2 linked regions of the Arachidicoccus terrestris genome follow. The protein of the gene in region 1 interacts with the protein of each later gene in a pairwise test. Links are inferred from orthologs where the notes say so. Each region holds a gene or a part of one and is shown on either strand. Other genes may lie near its edges.

The links.
Region 2: the proteins of K9M52_RS17305 (region 1) and ung interact in binary tests that used the Escherichia coli proteins (3 or more experiments, as listed by UniProt). The link is inferred for Arachidicoccus terrestris from one-to-one orthologs.

Annotation. Positions count from the first base shown.
Region 1 is NZ_CP083387.1:4,423,389-4,426,631, reverse strand. The notes cover bases 175-3,083. They hold K9M52_RS17305 (nucleoside-diphosphate kinase), read left to right. Parts: upstream 175-1,375; coding sequence 1,376-1,792; downstream 1,793-3,083. Other genes in these bases: recA (recombinase RecA), read right to left, coding at 1,968-3,038; K9M52_RS17310 (DHH family phosphoesterase), read right to left, coding at 175-1,117. Outside these bases: K9M52_RS17315 (FKBP-type peptidyl-prolyl cis-trans isomerase), read right to left, coding at 1-60; more of K9M52_RS17310, read right to left, coding at 101-174. UniProt on the Escherichia coli protein: Major role in the synthesis of nucleoside triphosphates other than ATP. The ATP gamma phosphate is transferred to the NDP beta phosphate via a ping-pong mechanism, using a phosphorylated active-site intermediate.
Region 2 is NZ_CP083387.1:528,396-531,449, forward strand. Bases 309-3,028 are described here. They hold ung (uracil-DNA glycosylase), read left to right. Parts: upstream 309-1,189; coding sequence 1,190-1,867; downstream 1,868-3,028. Other genes in these bases: K9M52_RS02035 (M1 family aminopeptidase), read left to right, coding at 309-979; K9M52_RS02045 (lysophospholipid acyltransferase family protein), read left to right, coding at 1,897-2,631; ricT (regulatory iron-sulfur-containing complex subunit RicT), read right to left, coding at 2,638-3,028. Also shown: more of K9M52_RS02035, read left to right, coding at 1-308; more of ricT, read right to left, coding at 3,029-3,054. UniProt on the Escherichia coli protein: Excises uracil residues from the DNA which can arise as a result of misincorporation of dUMP residues by DNA polymerase or due to deamination of cytosine.

The sequences.
Region 1 (3,243 bases):
ATTACATGCTGCCAGGCCCAGGATTGCAGCGGCTGAAAATGCAAAAAAGAGTTTTTTCATTTTAAATTTATGAGATCTTTAATTATTTGGATTCGCAATATTAATTCAAAGCAGACTTATAATCTAATAAAACCGTTTTAAATTTTTGGACAGTTTCCGCCAGCGAATCCGGGGAATTGCCTCCTGAAGCATTTTTATGTCCTCCGCCATTAAAATGCTTACGGGCAAACAGATTTACATCAAAATCACCTTTGCTTCTGAAACTCCATTTACGCTCTTCATCCCGGTCAATAACGATTGCCCCGAAGCGGATGCCATCCAGCGACAGTAAATAATTGACCAACCCTTCCGTATCACCGGTCTTTGTGTGGAATGTCAGTAAATCGGATTTCGGAATCGTCATAATTGCCGTATTGTATTCATAAAGCACTTCCATACGCTTTAATAAGGCATTACCGAGAAAGCGAAGCCGCTCCTCTGAATTGGAATCATAGATATGTTCGTGTACCAGGCTGTGATTCAGTCCCAAATTCTTCAGGTCAGCAATAGCTAAATGAACGGAAGCAGTGGTAGAAGGAAACCTGAATGAACCCGTATCAGTCATAAGACCTGTATAGATGCAGCTAGCCAGGTCCGGATCAATCAGATCACGATGTCCGCTGGCAATGATAAAATCATAAATCATTTCACAGGTGGAGCTTTTAGCGGTAATACTGATACCATAATCAAAGGCCTCTGTCTGAGGCTGTTCGTGGTGATCGATCAGTATTTTAACTGCCTTAGCTTCAGTTAATACCTGTTCCATATTTTTTGTTCTATATAAAACATTAAAATCCAGGCAGAAAATCCACTCAGCAGCATTGATACAGGCTTCACTCTCCATCCGGCTTTTTTCATAATCCCAGACAAGATCAGCTCCGGGCATCCAGTCCAGAAAAGATGACCAGTTAGTAGGGGAGATGACCTGTACCTGGTGGCCCAATTTGACCAGTAGATGATAAAGTGCGAGGGTTGAGCCCATTGCATCTCCATCCGGCTTTTGATGCATGGTAATCACTACTTTTTTGGAAATGATCGTATCATTCAGCAAAGTATAAAATTCAGTTATCGGTTTCATGTATAATTTTTCAGTGATCAAAAGTCCTGATCTCAATGAAACAGGAGGTTTAATTTCAATAATTGCCGTTCAATGCCAAAATCCAGCAGGCGCAAAAATAACTGATTTTATGCGGTTAGCAAAAGTAGGGGAAAATGAGCCCTGGAGGGTCAAACATGGATATAACAGCTGGATATCTACTACAAGGCAACAGGAGGAAAAAACTACCATCTGTTTATTGGTTAAAAAGTTTTACTTTTGCGGCCAATCTTAAAAAATATGAGCAATACAACTTTTACCATGATTAAACCGGATGCTACGGCCAAAGGCCACACCGGTGCTATCTTAGATCAGATCATTAAAGCTGGCTTTACTATCAAAGCCATGAAATGGACCAAACTGACCAAAGAGCAGGCTGGTGCTTTCTATGAAGTACACAAAGAGCGCCCTTTCTATGGTGAACTGGTTGATTTCATGAGCAGTGGGCAGATCGTAGCCGCTATTTTAGAAAAAGACAATGCAGTCGCTGATTTCAGAACCCTGATTGGTTCTACTAATCCAGCAGAAGCTGCTGAAGGTACCATCCGTAAGCAGTTTGCTGCCTCAATCGGTGAAAATGCGGTTCATGGCAGTGACAGTGACGAAAATGCACAGATCGAAGGAAATTTCTTCTTCTCCAGACTGGAAAGATTCTAAGCCCTCCCGTAGATCTCACATTATATATATTAGATCCTCAGTAGGAATGGAGATTCTGCTGAGGATTTTCTTTGGAGGAACCACGCACGTATCAGGCGGTATCAGAGAATTCCTCTAATGCAAAACGGATAGCCGAGGCTATCCGTATATGCAAATTTACTAACACATTTTCTTTTTATTTTTTTGCCGCTTTTTTCTCTGCAGCTTCGGCGGCCTCGTCTACTGCAGCTGCCGTATCTTCGGGTGCCTGTTGATCAGAAAGTTTTGCTCTGATCTTTCCTTCAATTTCATTAGCTAGATCTGGATTATCAGATAATAAGCTTTTCACCGCATCACGGCCCTGACCTAATTTACTACCTTCATAGCTGAACCAGCTGCCGCTTTTACCAACGATGCCCAATTCGACACCCATATCGATGATTTCCCCGATTTTGCTAATTCCCTGTCCAAAAATAATATCAAATTCAGTATTGCGAAACGGAGGAGCCACTTTGTTTTTTACAACTTTAACTTTTACACGGTTACCAATAGGTACATCACCATCTTTAATCTGTGCAGCGCGACGGATGTCCAGACGTACAGAAGCGTAAAATTTAAGCGCATTGCCACCGGTAGTTGTTTCAGGGTTGCCGAACATTACACCGATCTTTTCACGTAACTGATTGATAAAAATACAAATAGTATTGGTCTTACTGATAGTCGCTGTCAGTTTACGCAATGCCTGACTCATCAGACGCGCCTGCAAGCCCATTTTAGAATCACCCATTTCTCCTTCCAGTTCTCCTTTAGGCACCAAGGCCGCTACTGAGTCTACAACAACTACATCTAAGGCACCTGAAAGTATCAAACGGTCTGTGATTTCCAGCGCCTGTTCGCCATAATCAGGCTGGGAGATTAATAAATTATCAACATCTACCCCCAATTTGCGGGCATAGCTGCTGTCAAAGGCATGTTCCGCATCTACGATGGCACACATGCCCCCTCTTTTCTGTGCTTCAGCGATGACATGGGTCGCTAAAGTGGTTTTACCCGAAGATTCCGGTCCGTATATTTCAACGACACGTCCTCTTGGTAATCCACCAATACCCAACGCAGTATCAAGACCAATTGAGCCGGTTGATATTGAGTCTATTACACTATTAGGCTTTTCGTTCATCATCATGACGCTGCCTTTCCCAAAATCTTTGTCAATTTTATCAATCGTTAGCTTTAACGCTTTTAATTTTTCCGCATTTACATTACTCATGCTATAAGAGAGTTTTTAAGTTAGATTATTCAGAAATTCAAAAATACAATATCTTTTTCAATAAAACTAATCAACTTAGTCAATATTTTATAATAGTCTTAGACATAATGTTATTTTATTATAAGAAACTTCGGCTAAAAGCCACATTAATCCTGTGAAAGTAGAAAAGATTCTGCATAATAAAACAATTTGTTGTCGCTTTTTA
Region 2 (3,054 bases), 3.9 Mb from region 1 along the record:
AATAGAAGACAAATTTAAAAGAAAAGAATATGGTTTGGGCGATCATACTCAAATTAGAAAATTGGAAACCCCAAAAACCAATCCGCAAGATTTTATTAACTTAGATATGCTCATTTCAACCGAAATTGACCAAACGGCCATTGGAACCGGGGAGCTCATTGAAAAATGGAAAACAGGAAGCCGGCAATATTTTCATTATCGGTCCCGGTGCCCCATTCCCTTTCGATTCGCGGTTGCCTCTGCAAAATATGCCGTAAAAAGTTCGAATTATAAAGGCATTAAAATTGACGTATTTTACCTTCCGCAACATTTTCAGAACGTTCAGCACCTGATTGACAACACAAAATCGGCTTTGGAATACTGTACGAGAAATTTCGGACCCTATCCTTTCGAGTCAATCAATTTTGCCGAAATTTCTTCTTTTACAAAGGGTTTTAATGCAACGGCTTATCCTGCCGTAATATTTATGGCGGAAGATATTGCGTTCCACGCCAACCTCAAGGCCGACAAACAGCAGGATGTTATCAACGAACTTGCAGGGCACGAACTTTCTCATCTGTGGTGGGGCAACAGCCAAATATCCCCTGACAACAGGGAAGGTCAAGCAATGCTTACAGAAACCCTAGCAATGTACACCGAAATGATGATTTGCAAAAAAGTGTACGGAAAGGAAAAGATGCTCGAAAGATTGAAGGTACAGTGCCAAATATATGATGCATCAAAAGGTTTTGCACAAAGTCAGCCTTTGTATAAAGTAACTGATGAAAATCCAGATATTTACTATTCTAAAGGGGCCATCATTATGGTCAGGCTAAGCCAGATTATCGGCGAAGAAACCGTCAATAAAGCTTTGCGGAATTTTCTCGAAAAATATAAGTATCCCAATCGCCCCATCACCAAAGACGTTCTGAATGAATTATATAAGGTTGCCGATAAAAAATATCATCGTAGAATCAAAAAAATGTTTACTGAATTATAGATATCAGGAGTGAAAAAGACATTCGCAATATTACCGCATCTAAGTGCGAAAATGAAAATCAGGAGAAACAGGCGAATTGCAACATATTATCAACGTAACGAAGTTTGTAATATTGCCTTAACCCCGGGGAAATATGAGGGGTAAATGCAATATTGACAGGAATACAGGCGAATCACACACTTTCACAAACGAATTACCTACTTTTGGATCATGAATGTACAGATCGCTCCTAGCTGGAAAAAAGTATTGGAATCAGAATTCGAGAAGCCTTATTTTAAAGGGATCGTCGATTTTTTGAAAGCAGAAAAGGCACTCAAGAAAACCATCTATCCGCCTGGTCCGCTCATATTCAATGCCTTTGAGCAAACGCCTTTTGAAAACGTCAAGGTTGTTATACTAGGCCAGGACCCTTATCACGGCCCTGGTCAGGCACATGGGCTGGCGTTTTCTGTAAACAAGGGCATCCCACTGCCCCCCTCTCTTAAAAATATCTTTAAAGAACTGCAGACAGATATCGGCATGCCGATGCCGCCTCACGGAGATCTTACCCATTGGGCACGACAGGGAGTACTTTTGCTGAATGCCACATTGACGGTCCGTGCTTCAGAAGCCAACAGCCACGCGAAAATCGGCTGGATGGAATTTACCGATGCGGTGATCTCTAAGATCGGAGCTGTTCATAGTGGCGTCGTGTTTTTACTCTGGGGGCGGTTTGCCCAGCAAAAAGAAGCCCTGATTCACCCATCCAGGCATCACGTATTAAAAGCCGCACACCCCTCTCCGCTGAGCGCCTTTAATGGCTTCTTTGGCTGCCGGCACTTTAGTAAAGCCAACGAGCTGCTGGTCAAGCAGAAAAAGGATCCAATTGACTGGAGCCTCAGCAACTGATATGAATCATTAAACTCAATATTCGCAATTTGAAAGGGATTAAAAATATCTTTGGACGAATATGGGCTGCCTGGGCGCTGGTGGTGTTTTTCCTCACTATGCTACCCGCCCTTGTAATCATGCTCAGATGCACCTGGCTCAGAGATCCCGCGAAAGCCGGCTGGCAGCAATCCGTATCTCGTGTATGGATGCGGATATTTTTCGCGCTAACAGGATGCAGACGCAAAATGATCCACGAAGCGCTGTACAAAAAAGGCCAGAATTATATAGTCGTATGTAATCATAACAGCTTTTTGGATGTCATGGTCACCAATCCGTTTTTGCCGGGAATTTCCAAAACCATCGCTAAAAAAAGTATGGCCTCCATTCCACTATTTGGCTGGATCTATAGGTGGGGCTCTGTACTGGTAGACCGCGCCAGTGAACTCAGCCGCCGGCAGAGCTACCAGTCGATGAAAGATGTGCTTGCCTTAGGCATGGATATGCTGCTCTTCCCCGAGGGGACCAGAAACAAATCCGGCCAGCCACTGGGAAAATTTCAGAGCGGCGCCTTCCGTTTGGCTATCGAAACCCAGACCCCCATCATTCCCGTTGTTATTATAGGTACAAAAAAAATGATGCCGGCAGATAAGTCTTTTTACTTGCTGCCCGGCACCATAGAATTACATTTTTTACCGCCAGTTACGCCTGATGGCCTGACCCATATTCAGCTTAGCCGTCAGATTTTTGAATCCATGTGGAATTACTATGAGGCGAATTATTAATTAATTTTATGCAGGCGTTCCTTCGCTCCCTTTGTTCTCACCGCCTCTATCCTTACCAGCGTCTCTTCCCGGCCTGGGTCTACGACCTTCCTGCCTGTCATCCTGTTTATTTTCAGTTCTCGGCTGTTGCCCGGCCTGGCCGCCATTATTCCTGGGGGGCCTAGGACCATTTCCTTTGCTATTAGAGTTCCCCTGGTTATTTCTTCTGGCGTTACCGTTGGTATTACCGCGCTTTTGCTGCCCAGTATTACTATTACGACCCTGGCCCTGTGATTCCTGATCACTGTTGTCGCCTTGGGACCGGTTATTACGAGGCGGTTTGTTACTGCGGTCTTTATCCGGTCTGCCTTTGGTTTTGGCGCCCTCCACGCCGGCCTGATTATTCGGGCCCTGACCACCGCGACGCTCCCTATCATTACCCCG